Regions from separate parts of the Exiguobacterium sp. s26 genome, predicted to be linked through region 4. Evidence: riboswitches for the same ligand, from Rfam matches in the RefSeq annotation. Region 4 holds a riboswitch; each other region holds the start of a gene.
The links. A riboswitch is a leader RNA that binds a small molecule or an ion and turns the genes downstream of it on or off. The one in region 4 is predicted to bind thiamine pyrophosphate.
Positions count from the first base shown of each region.

Region 1: it holds a riboswitch for thiamine pyrophosphate, as region 4 does, so the genes downstream of both, thiW (energy coupling factor transporter S component ThiW) here and thiT (energy-coupled thiamine transporter ThiT) in region 4, are expected to answer to the same signal.
Region 2: it holds a riboswitch for thiamine pyrophosphate, as region 4 does, so the genes downstream of both, KNP82_RS06240 (YkoF family thiamine/hydroxymethylpyrimidine-binding protein) here and thiT (energy-coupled thiamine transporter ThiT) in region 4, are expected to answer to the same signal.
Region 3: it holds a riboswitch for thiamine pyrophosphate, as region 4 does, so the genes downstream of both, tenA (thiaminase II) here and thiT (energy-coupled thiamine transporter ThiT) in region 4, are expected to answer to the same signal.

Region 1 covers NZ_JACSLS010000004.1:339,123-343,333, reverse strand. Annotated here, with positions in the region: gene KNP82_RS08905 (YcxB family protein) at 92-592, shown strand; gene KNP82_RS08900 (GNAT family N-acetyltransferase) at 574-1,038, shown strand; gene KNP82_RS08895 (hypothetical protein) at 1,048-1,314, opposite strand; gene thiW (energy coupling factor transporter S component ThiW) at 1,378-1,866, opposite strand; TPP riboswitch at 1,931-2,029, opposite strand; gene KNP82_RS08885 (hypothetical protein) at 2,054-2,374, opposite strand; gene KNP82_RS08880 (aminoglycoside phosphotransferase family protein) at 2,417-3,385, shown strand; gene KNP82_RS08875 (hypothetical protein) at 3,387-4,133, opposite strand.
Region 2 covers NZ_JACSLS010000003.1:283,950-288,160, reverse strand. Annotated here, with positions in the region: gene KNP82_RS06250 (ABC transporter ATP-binding protein) at 1-1,087, opposite strand, end outside; gene KNP82_RS06245 (ECF transporter S component) at 1,080-1,655, opposite strand; gene KNP82_RS06240 (YkoF family thiamine/hydroxymethylpyrimidine-binding protein) at 1,648-2,241, opposite strand; TPP riboswitch at 2,323-2,423, opposite strand; gene KNP82_RS06235 (GTP-binding protein) at 2,485-3,678, opposite strand; gene KNP82_RS06230 (hypothetical protein) at 3,781-4,044, opposite strand; gene KNP82_RS06225 (SMP-30/gluconolactonase/LRE family protein) at 4,057-4,211, opposite strand, start outside.
Region 3 covers NZ_JACSLS010000004.1:294,921-299,131, reverse strand. Annotated here, with positions in the region: gene pelF (GT4 family glycosyltransferase PelF) at 1-422, shown strand, start outside; gene pelG (exopolysaccharide Pel transporter PelG) at 403-1,851, shown strand; TPP riboswitch at 1,913-2,017, shown strand; gene tenA (thiaminase II) at 2,099-2,773, shown strand; gene thiM (hydroxyethylthiazole kinase) at 2,770-3,558, shown strand; gene thiD (bifunctional hydroxymethylpyrimidine kinase/phosphomethylpyrimidine kinase) at 3,558-4,211, shown strand, end outside.
Region 4 covers NZ_JACSLS010000002.1:174,204-178,414, reverse strand. Annotated here, with positions in the region: gene pknB (Stk1 family PASTA domain-containing Ser/Thr kinase) at 1-531, shown strand, start outside; gene rsgA (ribosome small subunit-dependent GTPase A) at 576-1,460, shown strand; gene rpe (ribulose-phosphate 3-epimerase) at 1,462-2,118, shown strand; TPP riboswitch at 2,138-2,238, shown strand; gene thiT (energy-coupled thiamine transporter ThiT) at 2,315-2,887, shown strand; gene KNP82_RS03350 (thiamine diphosphokinase) at 2,887-3,474, shown strand; gene rpmB (50S ribosomal protein L28) at 3,533-3,721, opposite strand; gene KNP82_RS03340 (Asp23/Gls24 family envelope stress response protein) at 3,975-4,211, shown strand, end outside.

The DNA.
Region 1 (4,211 bases), on a different contig from region 4:
TGTCACTCCTTTCTTTTAGTTTATCCAATCAACGTTCTGAACGGAACTTTTCTTCACGTGAGACGTATAGGACACCGAGGAGGGAATGATGATGAAAATCCAATACGAATTGACAGAAGACGACTATATCCGGTTCAACTTGAGCCATATTAAACGTTCGAAGACAGGAAAGCGGATGATTCTCTTACAGCGAATCATCGGACCACTTATCTTTTTAGGCGCTGCTTTCGTGCTGGCGACGTGGCTCCAAGAGACGGACTGGTGGCTATATGGCATATACGGGGTCGCGAGTATTCTTTGGTTCCTGTATTATCCGAAATACTTTGAACGGCATGTCCGGAAGCAGACGCGGCGTCTCATCGACGAACGCAGCAACGAAGGCATGATTGGTCCCCACACGATGGATTTGGAGGAGACTGGTCTGCGCGATTTAAATGAGTTCGGCGAGACGCGTGTGTCATGGGCAGGAATCAAGGAAGTCGTCGAGGAGGACGATTATGTGTATCTATACAACTCCTCGGTCAGCGCCTATATCTTGCCGAAGCGCGGACTGGACATGGAAGAGGTACGCCGATGGCTGCCGATACGCTGACGATTCAACTTGTCGATGACACGAACCGGGAGGCTGTTGTCGCCTTGACCGTCGCTTCTGACCAAGCTCGCTTTATCGAAACAAACGCCGAATCGCTCCGCGAGATGGAAACCGATGTCAAATATGCGTGGCAGTGCTATGCACTTTGTCGCGATGATCATCCCGTCGGCTTCATGATGATTGGGGCCGAGAACAAGGTGGAGCGTTACATCTGGCTCGATCGATTTATGATCGATGTGACAGAGCAAGGGAAAGGTATCGGTTCAACATGTTTACAACTTGCGATTCAGTGGATGCAAGAACGCTTCGATGTCGATGACCTCATCCTCAGTTTGCATCCGATGAACGAACCGGCAAAACGGTTCTATGCGAAGGGGGGATTTGTCGACAGTGGCCTGATTGATGAGGCAAACGGGGAAGAGATTTGGGTGTATCACGTTAAGTAGGGACAGCCGTCATGAGTCGGCTGTCCCTGCTTTTGTGGACGTTGTATTTTGGACAGCACTGCCCGCTTTGAAAAAGAGGACGATTGCGGCCACCCCAAAAATCGAGATGAACACGTTTTGAAGCAACACATCGACGAACATCGGCTCGCTCGAGTACGTACCCGTCGCAATCTGGGCATTCCAGCGGGTGAACGTGGCGATCCGTTCGAGCGTGTACAAGAGACCGGACATGAACAGGCAAGCGGTGGCAGTAAGCAATAGCGTTAATCGATTCAAGAGATGACCTCCCTCTATATGTTATCCTTATTTTACCATTTCCTATCGATCGAAGGAAAGTATTTATCGCTTCACCGTGAGCGGTCGCAATTGCTTGACCCGAGCCAAAACAATCCAGCCGAGCACGGCCCCAGTCACACTCGAGGCAAGGAAGGCTGGGAAGAAGAACAGCGCCCCGAACTCGCTCCCCATCAACACCTTGGCGTACGGGACGGCGACGAGCGAAGCGATGAGGCCGGTCCCGATGACTTCACCAAATGCGGCGAAGGCTACGCGGTTCGTCTTCATATAGAAGACCCCGGCCAAAAGCGCCCCAATCATACCTCCGGGAAAGGCCAAGAGCGACCCAGTACCGGTCATGACACGGACGAGTCCGGTCACGAACGCGACGAGAACGGCCCCGATCGGTCCGACGGTGACGGCGGCGATGACGTTCACCATATGTTGAATCGGATAGGCACGGGCGACACCGGTCGGAATCGAGATGAACAGGGAACCGATGACGGCGATGGCGACGAGCATCGCCATCCAAGTGAGTTGTTGAATACGCATAGATAGTCTCCTTTCAAAATGAAAACGCCACTTCTCCAAGTGGAAAAGTGGCGTGGAAAAACAGACGAATCCCACACCACTTCCCTACGCTGGTATGAGCCAGATCAGGTTCGAAGGGTCCGGCGCATGCCGTCTCAGCCCGAAGGCTCCCCTAGTGGTCGTTTATTAACATGAGTATAGCATACCGTCATTTGACGCGGTCGAGCTTTCGTGGTCGGAACGTGACATAGATGATGCCGATGAATAGGCCGTACAACAAAAGGGAGAAGACGAGATTGATCAGCCACGGGAGTGTCCCCATGAACGCGGCGACGGACGCGTTTTGAAACCAGACGAGCGAGAGCGACAGCCCGACAAAGCTGAGAACGAGCGTTGTCCAAAAGCCGACAGCTCGGCGCTTGAACAGATGCCAAACGAGCAGCCCGATGGTGAGACTGACGACGGCCGTCGCCCCTAAGTACATATACAAGATGGCATCGACCGGGTATGAGTAATATACAACGTCCATATCGTTTCCTCCTAGGAGATGATGAAAGAAAGGGTGAACAGGATGAGACAGGCAATCCCATGGCGTGACCGATCGTTTCGTGAACGGTTCGAACGATGGATTGAGGCAAACGTGCAGAATGCGAGGTGGCACGTGATCAAAGATACCGATTTGACGTACTTGCTTGTTGGCGCGCTCAATGAGGAACGTTACTACGCCAAAGCGGTGACCGATATCAGCCGCGGCGAGGCCGGATTGTCGGCGTTTCTGGCCGAGCGGCATCCAAATCTCGTCCCCGACGTCATCGCCATCGATTCAGCTCAGAATTGGCTACTCATGCGAGACATCAGCGGAGAGGTGTTACGTGCACGGCCGGACGTGAGTCGATATGAAACCGCGTTGCGCCAATATGCACAGTTGCAGCGACAAGAGATCGACCAGATTGAGACCTACTTGTCTTACGGCATCCCGGACCGCCGACCGGCCACATTGAAGGATGAAATCCAAACATATTTGCCTGAGCTCTGTGTCGGGCTCGAGCAATACAAAGCCGAGGTCATGCTCGCGCTTCAAGACGAATTGATCGCCATGTGCGATGAGCTGGCGATTGGGATGCCGATGAGTCTCGAGCACGGTGATTTGCACGGCGGCAACATCTTCTGGCGGGAACGGACGAATGATTTGTGTATCCTCGACTGGGGCGACGCGACCGTCACGCATCCGTTTTTCAGCGTGCGCGTGTTTTGGAACGCGCTGTACGACTTATTGCCGGAAGAAGACGAGGTCGCCTGGTATGAACAGATTCAAACGATGCGTACGGTTTACTTGGAAGCGTGGAGCGGCGTCGCACCCAAGGACGTACTTTGGCGTCATCTACTGATCGCCGAGGAGCTCGGTTGCGTCTATCGTGCCTTGTCGTGGCATGTGTATGTGACGAGATACCGGTACGATGTAGCTGAGTCGAGCGATAAGCCGGCGCAATGGCTCAATTTGCTACTCGAGTACCGGGACTTGAAACGACGCTTCCGATAAGTCATTCATGTTTCTCGAGTAGGTTTTCATAATCCGTCTCGCTCCAAAACAGCGGAGCAATCGACTCCGGCCCTTTGAAGATCTCACCGTCCCGGTCATAGACGATGGCATAGCCACCCTCGACCTCAAAGACGATCAAATCGGCCTTCACTTCCTTGACCCCGTTCCCAGCGATGATGACGTTCTCGAGCGGGTCACGCGCGACTTGCACGCCCCATTCGTCGAGCTCGACGATGAGTGCGGACGTATAAGCGTGACGGTTATAGAGCGCCTGAAACTCGTCTTCGGTCAAAACGACGTCCGTCGGTGGGGCACTCGTCCCATATTTCCGTTTTTCAATCTCTTCGACGAATTGAAGGAACGATGCTTCTTGCCAAAACAGCGGGGCGACCGACTCGGGACCGTTAGCGATGTCCCCGTTCTCGCTCTCATAGACGGTGGCGTACGTGCCGTCATCGAGTTTGAACGGATGAATATCGGCGTATGTATGCTGGATGCCGTCGCCGGCGATGACGACGTGCTCGAACGTCTCGCGGAACGGTTTGAGACCATCGTTCTCGAGTGCCGTCAAGAGCGGCGCTACTTTTTCGTATTGGTCGAAGACGTCCTTAAAATCTTCTCGCGTCCAAGCGGTGATGTCTTCGGACGACGGCTCATTTGTATCGGCTGGGACGATGGGTTGCTCAACGGAATCGGTGCACCCGGTCAATAAAAACACACTGAATCCGAGTAGGCCTAGGCGTTTCATCAATCAAACCTCCTAAGAAAGTTACATTTTTTTCCTGTTATCAATGAGCGTAGCATGTTTGCCAGTCATTGAGAACCC
Region 2 (4,211 bases), on a different contig from region 4:
CGATGAGCCGTTTATTCGAGAGCATCATCACGCCGATGGCGAGCCTTCGTTTTTGACCGTGACTAAGCGAGAGTGGGTGGTCGTTACGAAACGGTCCAAGCCCGAGCCGGTTCATGATGTCCCCAATCGGACGATTATGGCCATATGCGAGTTCACGTGTCACATCACTCGTGATAAATAGATGAGCCGGAGATTGTGGGACGAGTCCCACTTCTTGATGTTCGCGGGCAAGGCTCTTGAGCCAAGTCGATTTGCCACTGCCGTTTCGACCAAGTACGGCAATGAGATCACCCTCGGCGACGGTCAGCTTGCTCGTTGCTAGGTTGAATGTTTTTCGTTTCAATTGCGGTACGTGAAATAAAATAGTATTTCCTTGTATCACTTCAACCGGAGAGAACGTATAATCCGGGCGGGCAACGAACGGTCCGTCATAGTTGATGCGTCCGTTCACGAGTTCCACTTCTCTGTCGAAGAACCCGCCCCATAGGAAGGGTCGATGCTCGATGACGACAACGTTTACCGTCTGTGCGACGTTGTCGAGCCACTGAACGAAACGGGTTGATGTCTCGGGATCAAGGTGCGCGAGCGGCTCATCGAGCAGTAGCCATTCCGGCTTCCCGATCAAAGCACAGGCGACAGCGATTTGTTGCTTTTCACCACCTGACAGGTCATGAATGACTCGGTCACGATAATCGGTCAACTGCAATTCCGCTAAAATCTTGGCCACACGCGCCATCATCTCGTCCCTCGCCACGGCAAAATTTTCGAGTGTGAAAATCAATTCCTCCTCGACCGTCTGCATGACGAACTGACTGTCAGGATCTTGAAACACCGTTCCGACACGACGATTCACCTCACCAGCTGCATACGTATCATAAGAGCGGTCAAACAAGTGTAATTTGCCTGTCACGATGCCATCGCAGTTATCCGGATACAGACGATTCAACAAAGAGAACAATGTCGATTTTCCCGACCCGCTCGCCCCCGTGATGAGTGTCCTCCCAGCCGTTAATTGAAGCGTGATATCCGTCAATACTTCGCGCTGTTTTTCCGGATAGCGGAATGACAGCTGTTCTGCCTCAACCATGCACACGTCCCTGACGCGCGATGGCATACCCTTCGAGCGCACCCGTCCGAAGCAACAAGTCGCTTAAAATCTTACCTCCCAGACCGGCAATGAGCATCCCGCTCGTCGCTCGTAACGCGAACATCGTCGCCACGTATGTCGGACTGAGGGCAGCGAGTCCACCCATGACGTACGTATACGCGAAACTAGTCGCAGCTGCACCAAATCCGGCCAGCATGAGCACCCAAAGGTCATATCGCTTGTAGCTCGTGACCGCAAACGCTGCTTCAGCACCAAGTCCTTGAATGATCCCGACTAAAATAATACGAGGTCCAATCGCGTTACCAATCATCATCTCAATCGTCGCCGCAAGCACTTCGGACAAGAATGCGGCGCCAGGTCGGCGGATGATATAAGCCGCAATAATCGAGACGATGAACCAAATCCCAAAAATCCATTCGTACGCGATCGGTCCAATCAAGCCAGCCCATAGATTCCCGACATGGACGAACGCCAAATAGACGACAGCGAACACGACCGATAAAATGGCCAACAAGACGATTTCTTTTAACTTCCACGACTTAAGCATGCTGTTGTCCCTCGTGTGACGGGCTGTTCACGCTGAACGTCACCGTCATGACGACGTGGCACGTCTTCGCACGGACCCGGTCGAACGTCGCCTCGTAAAATGAAAACACCGGTTCGATGTCGCCGTGAATGCCCGAGGCGTAATGCATCGAGTCATTGAAGACGCCACGCTCTTTCGCAAAGGCAATTTCTTCGTAGATGATGTCCATATACTTCGCGTCCCCGAGCGGATAGAGGGCGAACTGGGAAGAGACGTACTGGGTCGATACCGGACCGTTCACAGGATCAGTCGTCACGTCGAGCAGGTTGTCTCCTGCCGTGTCGCCTGGGCAGCCGACCGAGAACGTCCCGCTCATCGACATATGTTCCCCGTTCTTCGACGCATGTGACAAGACGGCTTTGGCCACGTCGAACACATGCTCACTGCGTCCCCGGATGACCGTCGAGACGTCATCGGTATGCCGCCAAACGTTTTGCAAGTTCGTCTCTTTCAATGCCCCTTTGATGACACTCACAAAATCAGATGTCATTGGGCTCAGCGTAAAGCGGAATCCGACGATCGGACTCGTACCACATTGGTTGTTCATGTTCTATTCCCCCTTATTGTATGTACACAAAAAAGCCGCATCCATGAGAATGCGGCCACTCGTCCAATGTAATAATCCATTAGAAAAAGTGCCACACTTCCTCACGCCGGTATTACCCGGATCGAGTCATAAGGGATTGGAGCCATGCTCACATCTCAGCCGAAGCACCCCTAGTGTAGTCCAATGTATGCGGTTATCTATGCAACGAGAAGTATAGACGACCGCTCCGAATTTGTAAACGGTTTATGTGAAAGTCACGATACCGTTCCCCGGAAGCGTGTCCTGCAACGTCGTCCAATCGAGCGCCATCTCCTCATCCGTCAACAGACACGCGTCGAGTCCGGCCTCGATGACCGCACGCTCCATCCGCTGCCCGATCAAGACGAGCTCCGTCTGACGGTCCCCGTACGGCTCGACGTAGTCGGCGGCGAGCTCAGGTTCTGCCGTGAACATGAGACTCCGCTCTTCCTCCGGCAGCGTCGCGAGCCAACGTCCCGCGTGTTCGAGCGTCGATGCGTACCCCGCTTGCGAGAACAGGCAGGCGATGTCGTTCCGGGAGGCGATCCATAAGAAACCTTTGGCGCGGACGACTTGATCCGGGAACGCCTCGATCCAGGCGTGGAGCCGCTCCGGATGAAACGGACGGCGGCGGCGATAGACGAACGAACTGATGCCGTATTCCTCCGTCTCTGGTGTGTGTGTCTCGGCCTCTAGTTCTTGAATCCAGCCGGCGGCGTGCATCGCCTGCTCGAAATCGAAAAGATTGACGTCCAACAGCTCCGTCAACTCCACGTTCGCGTAAACTGACGTCAACAGTTTGGCGGTTGGATTGAGCGCCTTCAACAGCCCGGCCATCTCACCGAGTTCTGTCTCGGTCACGCGGTCCGCCTTGTTCAAGACGATGATGTCCGCGAACTCGATTTGGTCGACAAGCAGGTCGACGACCTCGCGGACGTCCGTCTCATCGATGGCCTGCTTCCGTTCATGAAGCGACTCGCCCGAGTTGAAATCTTTCAAGAACCGATACGCATCGACGACCGTCACCATCGCATCGATATAGACACGGCTCGTCAAGTCGATGCCAAGGGCGTCATCGGCGTATGTAAACGTTTGAGCGACCGGAATCGGTTCTGAGATGCCAGATGACTCGATGATAATCCCGTCGAGCTCACGGTCGTTCGTGATGTCCTGTACCGCTTCGAGCAGGTCCTCACGGAGCGTGCAACAGATGCAGCCGTTCGATAGCTCGACCAATTTTTCGTCCGTCCGCGAGAAACCGTTCTGCTCGATCAATCGTTCGTCGATGTTCAACTCGCTCATGTCGTTGACGATGACCGCATATTTCTTGCCGGACCGATTGTTCAACAGATGATTCATCAACGTCGTCTTGCCGCTCCCTAAATAACCGGACAGCACCGTGATTGGAATTCGTTTCATGTATCTTCACTCCTAAATCGTAATCATTACTCTTTAGATAATGACGGGTCACCTTTGTCTTGTCAAGAAAAAACACGCCCGTTCCCGGACGTGTTCCTTTCCCTATTCTTCCAACGCCTTGCGTTCCGCCTCGGAGCGGGGATACGTGTTCGCTTGCCACTCGGCCCGATAAATCGAATCGAGTTGCGTCAGACCGACCTCATCCTCATCCTTATCGGCATCGACACTCGGGGCCTCATCCCAGCGCGGATTCAAATACGTGTGGTCGTCTTCCTGGTTCGAATCCAATAGTTTTTGAATCCCGACCCGGGCCACTGCCGCGAGTGCCAAACCGATGCCTGCACGAACGAGCAATCGCTTCACCATCTCTTTACCTCCTTATCGTCCAAACCGATAGAGCGGCATCCCTTTCACGTCTGTATCGATTTTAAAGACCGACCCCGCGTCCGGATGGGCTTTGAGTGCCTCGTCATCCATTCCTTCACGAGCCGTCGTGATGGCGAGTTGGTTCAAGTCGTCACCGACGAAACAGC
Region 3 (4,211 bases), on a different contig from region 4:
TCGAACAGAGCGGATTGAGCGATTATGTCGAACTGGCCGGGAAAGTGGACGTCCAAACGTATTTGCCGACCTTTGATTTACTGCTCCTGACGAGCATCTCGGAAGGGCAGCCGCTCGCGATTCTCGAAGGCATGGCCGCCGGGATTCCGTGGGTCGCCACCGATGTCGGCGCCTGTTCCGAGCTTTTATACGGACGAGCGGATGACCCGTTTGGTCCGGCCGGTTTCATCGTGCCACCGGTTCATCCGGAAGCGGTCGCCGACAAAGTCGAATGGATGATGGATTACCCGCAGGAACGAATGCGGTTCGGCAAGAACGGACGGGAGCGGGTCCGCCAATATTATCGTCTCCAACAAGTCGTGGACCGCTATAAGGCTATCTATGAAGCGAGGAGGGAACAGTATGGCGGGCATCGGGTTTAAGTTACAGAAGTTGTTCCAAGAAGACTACTATTCGTCCCGGCTGAAGGCGTACACGTTCTCCGGCCTCGTCACATCCGGACCGTGGTTGATTGTCATCTTGGTCGTCGGTACGATTCAATGGTTGGCGTTCCAAATGCCGACGTTGTCGCTCGCCGAACGGACGCTCTTCATGATCTCGGTCTCGTACGCGTTCATCTTCTCGCAAATCTTGTTCAGTTTTCAACAGCTCGTCGTCACCCGATACGTGGCGGACTTGTTTTATGAGAAGAAGGCACATGAGATTTTCCCGGTGTTCACCGGGATGCTCAAAGTGACGATTCTCGCGGCAAGCTTGCTGTATAGTATCTTTTGGCTATTGTCGCCGCTCGATTTTCTGTACAAACTGACGTTGTTCGTTTTATTCATGACGATTAACGTCATCTGGGTCATGTTCTTGTTTTTAAGTGCCGCCAAGTATTATCAAGCGGTGGCCTATAGCTTCCTGCTCGGCGGACTTATCTCGGTCGGGAGCGTCTATGCGATTAGCCGTCTCATGGTCGACCCGTCGAGTCTCGAGCTGTTGCTCGGTTTCACGGTCGGGATGATTGTGACGTTGTTCGGGTTGTTCTTCGCGATGCTCCGGACGTTCCCGCTCCGTTACGCGGTGAAAGAGTTCTCGTACTTCAAGTACTTCGACCGCTATCCAGACTTGTTCGCCATCGGCGTGTTGTACGTGCTCGGGATTTGGGTCACGAATTTCATCATCTGGTTCGGTGAAGGACGTGTCATCATCGCGGACTCGTTCCTGTTCAACCCGTATTATGATACGGCCATCTTTTGGTCCTACTTGACGATTATCCCGACGCAACTGTTGTTCGTCGTTGCCGTCGAGACCCGGTTTTATGAGCGCTACCGTACGTTTTATGGATTGATCAACTACGGCGGGGCACTCCATCAAATCGAGAAGGCAAAACAGACGATGACGTCCGTATTGAAAAATGAGTTGATTCGACTCGCGCGGAGCCAAGGCGTCGTGACGCTGTTCGCCATCCTGATGGCGGGCGCGTTCGTCAGTTGGATTGGCGTCCCGGATGAGATTGGTCAAATCTTTCGGATGACGACGCTCGCGGCGTTCGCGAATGCGATGATTCTCATCTTGACGCTGTTGTTGCTCTATTTCGAGGACCGGCGCGGGGCGTTGTTCGTCAACATCTCGTTCTTCACGTTGAACGCGTTGTTCACGTTACTGCTCTTGCCGCGCGGCATCGATTGGTACGGTGTCGGCTTTGCCGTCAGCACAACGATCACGTTCTTCTTGGCCGGCCTGCGTTTGATTTATTATATGGGCAAAGTCGATTATTACGTGTTCGCCGCGTCGAACCGTCGCAAGCTCGGCACCGAGCGGTTCTCGCAAATGGGGACGTCGTTGAACCGGCGCTTTTCGCGATAAAGGGTTTTCAGTACAGGGAAAGACTGATATGATGTGGTCGTAGACGACCGAATTTCATAATGTTTACCACTAGGGGAGTCGCGTGACGCGGCTGAGATGGACGAGGTCCAGACCCTTTGAACCTGATCTAGTTCACGCTAGCGTAGGGAAGTGGGCGAACCGATTGTTTTCGTACACTTTGTGTAAATCCGACGCCGCTTCCGTTATGGGAGGCGGCGTCTTTTTTGATCACAAAGGAGGAGAAAACATGACATTCACCGCACATCTACGACAAGAGGCCGACACCTTGTTTCAAGCCAGCTTTGACCATCCGTTCGTCCGCGAGCTCGGAACGGGTGAACTCGACGAGGCGAAGTTTCGGCATTACGTCATGCAAGACTCGTATTATTTGAATCAGTTCTCGAAAGTACAGGCGAAAGGCGCGACCCTCGCCCCGAACATGGAAGTGGCGAGCCGCTTTTTGACGCACGCGCTCCATACCATCGAAGCAGAGCATGCGCTGCATCGTGAGTTTTTCACCTTGCTCAACGTGACGGACGCAGAGTGGGCGACGTTCGAGCCGGCTCCGACGGCTTACGCCTATGCGCTCCATATGCAACATGCCGGTCCAACGCTCGGTGATGTGCTCGCGTCGATTTTGCCGTGCTATTGGGTTTATTACGAGATTGGCGAACGCATGAAAGACGCGACACCCGATCATCCGATTTATGCGACGTGGATTGCGACGTACGGGTCGGAATGGTTCCGCGACCTCGTCGAGGAACAGATTGAACGACTCGACGTGCTCGCCGGACAAGCGACAGCGGAAGAACGCTTTCGGTATCAACAGTTGTTCTTGAAGAGTTGTTATTATGAACATGCGTTTTGGGAGATGGCATGGACGCTCGAGTCGTGGGATTTACCGGCGGGGGTGACACGATGAAGCGCGACTTATGGGACAAAGTCAGAGCCGAACGGCCACTCATCCACAACATCACGAATATCGTCGTCGCCAACTTTTCAGCGAACGGGTTGCTCGCCATCGGGGCGGCCCCGGTCATGGCGTCCGCGGTCGAAGAAGTGGCCGAGATGGCGTCTTTAAGCGATGCGCTCGTGCTCAATATCGGTACACTCGATGCAATGACGGAACGTACGATGATTCGAGCCGGACAGGCGGCGAATCAAGCAGGTAGTCCGATCGTCTTCGATCCGGTTGGTGTCGGGGCGACCTCATTTCGGCGCGACGTCGCCCAGGCGATTCTGCAATCTGTCCGTGCGACGGTCATCCGTGGGAATGCCGGAGAAATCGCGACATTGATTGGTCTCGACGCGGCGGCGCGCGGCGTTGACGCTGGGGAAACGCGGGATGATTTGAATCACATCGCGCGTGAAGCGGCTAAGCGCTACAACTGTGTCGTTGCCGTGACCGGAGAGACGGATATCGTCAGTGACGGGGACGTGACGATTGAAATTAAAGGCGGCACCGAAGCGATGGCTCGGACGACAGGGACCGGTTGTTTACTGAGTGCGGTCGTCGGTGCGTTCCTTGCGGTCGAACGGGATGCGGTTACGGCCACGGCGACAGCGCTAGCCGGTTATGCCCGGTGCGGGGAACTCGCTACCGCTTTGACCGACGGGCCGGGTGACTTCCCCGTTCACTTCTTGAATGAGCTCGGCAAGATGACGGCGGTCGAGTTGCCGAGTGACCGCATCGAGGTGGTGTCATGATACGGCAGCAAGTGTTGACGATTGCCGGTTCGGATTCGGGCGGTGGCGCTGGCATTCAAGCTGATTTGAAGACGTTTCAAGAGCTCGGTGTGTTCGGGACGAGTGTTTTGACGGCCGTCACGGCCCAAAATACTCGTGGGGTGCATGGGGTCGAGGCGGTGTCACCGGAACTCGTGACGCAACAACTCGATGCAATCGGTTCAGACTTTACGATTGCGGCGTGCAAGACCGGGATGTTGTTCGATGCGGCGCGCATCGAGGTGGTCGCTGATGGGGTGCGGCGTCACACATTCAATCGGCTCGTCGTTGACCCGGTCATGATTGCAAAAGGCGGGGCCTCGTTGCTTCAGGATTCGTCGGTCCAGGCGCTCAAGACATCCCTCTTGCCGCTCGCGACCGTCGTCACGCCGAACGTGCCGGAAGCGGAAGTGTTGACGGGGATGACGATTCGGACGTTTGAAGACCGGATTAAAGCAGCAGAGCAGATGTTAGCGTACGGTGTCCGTGCCGTCATTTTAAAAGGCGGACATCTCGATGGCGCAACTGCGGACGATTTGGTCATGACGGCGTCAGAGACGTTCCTCCTGTCGGCCCCGCGCATCCAGACGAGTGACACGCATGGGACCGGTTGTACGTTCTCGGCAGCGCTCACG
Region 4 (4,211 bases):
GGCAACGAGGTCGTCCCATCTGAAGAGACGGTGACGCTCGTCGTCTCGACCGGCAGTAATAAAATCGAACTCGCCAACTTGGCGGGCTATACGTTCGAGGAAGCGACGACGTATGCCGAACAGAATAGCTTGAAAATCGTCAAACGTGATGAGTATTCAACGAGCGTTCCTGCAAATCAAATCATCCGCCAACTCCCGACGGCAGGAACGGCAGTCGACCCGGGGACGGAACTGACCGTCATCGTGTCACAAGGGGTCGAACCGACCGACGTCTCAATCGAACGGGAAGTCAACGTCGAAATCGAGCCGCCGCCCGAAGGGGAAGAGGCTGAAGCGCTCGAAGTCGTCATTCGGACGGTCGATGCCCGTGGCGAAGTCGAGGTGTTGCGTGATAAGATAACGGAGACGACGACTTACTCGTATACGCTCGTCATCGCACCGGACGAAGTCGGAACCGCGACGATTGAAGTCGATGGCGAAGTTGTTCGCACGGATACGGTGACTTACGCACAAGCAAAAGAATCACAATGAAGAGGTGGCGTGCGCGTCGCCTCTTTTTCTAAGGAGGGAATGGAATGAAAGGTACGATTATTCGATTACAAGGCGGGTTTTATGACGTCATGACGGAAGAGAAACAAGAGATCCGTTGTCGCGCCCGCGGCAATTTCCGAAACCGGAACATCTCACCTGTCGTCGGCGACGATGTCGACATCCAAGACCAAGGGGATGGTACCGGTTATATATTGGCTGTTGACGAGCGGTCGAACCATCTCGTCCGTCCGCCAATCGCCAATATCGATCAAGCGTTCTTGTTATTCTCGGTAAAAGAGCCGGCGTTCTCGTTCCATCTGCTCGACCGTTTCCTCGTCTTGATTGAATCGAAGCAAGTCCATCCGATTATCGTTTTGACGAAAATGGACTTGTTGACGGAGTCGGAACGGGAGAAGATTCATGAAGCAGCGGCCTTATACCGTTCGATCGGCTATGAGGTCATCGAGACGTCGACCGAGGACGGATCGGGAATCGAACAAATTCGTGGGTCGTTTAAGGAGAAGACGAGCGTATTCGCCGGACAGACCGGGGTCGGCAAGAGCTCGCTCTTGAACGCGGTCGCACCTGAGCTTGAACTTGCGACCGGGAAAATCTCGAAATCACTCGGGCGCGGTAAGCATACGACGCGTCACGTCACCCTTATCACGCTTGCCGACGGGCTCGTGGCCGATACGCCTGGTTTCTCGAGCCTCGAGTTCCCAGAAGAACTCGAAGTCGAAGAGATGCGCTGGTGTTTCCCTGAGTTCGTCGAGCGGCACGATGACTGTAAATTCCGCGGTTGTGCCCATTTGAACGAACCAGGTTGTGCCGTCAAAACGGCCGTCGAAGCTGGAGAAATCGCTTCCACCCGCTATGAGAATTATGTTACGTTTATGGCAGAGTTAAACGATAGACAACGGAGGTACTGACATGATTAAAATTGCACCATCGATTTTAGCGGCGGACTTCGCCAATTTAGAGGCAGAAGTGAAGGCGGTCCAAGAGGCTGGAGCGGATTACATCCATTTTGACGTCATGGACGGTCAATTCGTCCCGAACATCTCAATCGGCCTACCGGTGTTAGCGAGCTTACGGAAGAAGTCGGACATGGTACTCGACGTCCATTTGATGATCGACCAGCCCGAACGGTTCGTCGAAGATTTTATCAAGGCCGGGGCAGACATCGTCACCGTCCACGTTGAAGCGACGAATCATTTGCATCGCGTGTTGCAACAAATCAAAGCGGCTGGCGCCAAGTGTGGTGTCGTCTTGAATCCGCATACGCCGCTGTCGTCGATTGAACATGTGCTCGGTGACGTCGACATGGTGCTCCTTATGACGGTGAACCCTGGCTTTGGGGGCCAGGCATTCATCGAATCGGTCGTCCCGAAAATTGCAGCGCTGAGCGAGATGCGCCAAGCGCGTCGTCTCGACTTTGAAATCGAGATCGACGGCGGTGTCAACGCAGAGACGGCGAAATTATGCATCGACGCTGGAGCTGATGTGCTCGTGGCTGGCTCAGCCATCTATAACGAGCCGAGCTATAAAGACGCAATCGATAGCATTCGTCACGCATCTCGTGTATAATCGTCAATAGAACAACAAATATTGTCGCAAGGGGTGTCACATTCTGTGGCTGAGAGGCATTTGCTAACCCTTTGAACCTGTTCCGTTCACACGGACGTAGGGATGTGGCGAAAATGCACGTTGCTACTCGATAGCAGCATGGCGTTTACGTCATGCTGCTTTTTGTCGTTCGCTCATATAATTAGGAGGGAAATAGATGAAACAACGTTTAAAATTACAGGCGCTCATTGAAATCTCATTGTTCGCCGCACTCGGTTTGATTTTTGATTTGCTCATCCCGTTCCGGATGCCGCAAGGCGGGTCAATCAGCTTGGCGATGTTGCCGATTTTCGTCATGGCGTATCGTCACGGTTTGAAAGGCGGACTTGCGACCGGTGCACTTGTCGGAACGCTGCAACTGCTGTTCGGGGCCTATATCTTCACGCCGGTCCAGTTCCTGCTCGACTACACGTTCGCTTACGGTGTCGTCGGGATGGCGGGGCTGTTCGCTGGTCAAGTGAAACGAGCCGCCAAGGATGAGGCGAAAAAGACGCTCGTCGTTTATTTGGTGCTCGGCGCGCTCCTCGGTTCACTGCTTCGTTACGGGGCCCACGTCTTGTCGGGGATCGTCTTCTTCGCCGAATACGCGGAAGGTCCGGTCGTCGCCTACTCGTTCGCCTATAACATGACGTACATGCTCCCGTCCTTCCTCGTGTCGGCCGTCGTCCTCGTCCTCTTGTTCGTCTCGGCACCGCGCTTCGCGACGCTCGCGACCCGGGACGTCCGCTAATGCGGGTGTTGATTGTGGCGGCCAGCCCGGAACCAATCTCGGGACTCCCGCGTGACGTCGATTACATCATCGGCGTCGATGGGGGGTACGAGACACTGTTGAACCACGGGCTGAACCCAGATCTCGTCGTCGGCGATTTCGACTCCTTCACGGGCGAAGTGCCGATCGACGCCGTCCGTTATCCATCTGAGAAAGATGTGACCGACCTCGAGATCGCTCTCGAGGCGGCACGGGGGCATGGCGCGACGGAAATGCTCATCTACGGTGCGCTCGGCGGCCGGCTCGATATGACGCTCAGCAATATTGGTCTGCTCGAGGCGTATCCTGAGATGCGTCTCGTCACGGCAGGGCAGACGGTACGACTCGTCGGGTCGGGACGCTATGAACTCCCGCGTCAAGACGGTCACTATTTGTCGCTCATCCCATGGAAGCAGGCGAACGTGACCATCCGCGGCGTCAAATATCCGCTCGACCGTCACGATGTCGTCAGCCATGAGGCGCTCACCATCTCGAACGAATGGGACGATGAAGCGGCGGACTTGATCGTGCACGACGGTATGGTGCTCGTGCTGTCTATCAAAAAATGAACACAAAAAAATCCCATCGGCGAATGCCGCTGGGATTTATTTCGTTCGTGTATAAAAATTATACGCGTTCAACGAGACCTGATTTAAGAGCGCGAGCTGAAACCCAAACTCGTTTAGGTTTACCGTCAACGAGAATACGAACTTTTTGTACGTTTACACCCCAAGTGCGTTTTGTCTTGTTGAGTGCGTGCGAACGGTTGTTACCTGATTTAGGTGATTTACCTGTTACGTAGCATTTACGTGCCATGCGTTTCCCCTCCTTTTTTATGTGGGTTCGTCCTAATAGACACTCGTTTATATTAGCACGGGTTTTTTCACGATGCAACTAGAAAATCATAGGATGACAAGAAAAAAACTTGACATTACTGGAAAGGATTTTAATAATGAATGAGGGTTACGGCTACAATTGACCGAGTTTATGGAGCAGGTTCTTTTAATAACTAGGTACTTATTGTAGAATGTAGTGAAGGAATCATTCCGAATAAAGGAGGCTACTCCATATGGCAATTGAAATGAAGACAACATATGGCAATATTGACATCACGAACGACGTGGTCGCGACACTCGCAGGCGGTGCGGCGATGGAATGTTTCGGCGTTGTGGGAATGGCGTCTCAAGCTCAATTGAAAGACGGGATCGCAGAACTATTGAAACGTGAAAACTACGCCCGAGGCGTGGTCGTACGTCAAGATGGAGAAGACGTACATATCGACATGCACATCATTGTAAGCTACGGG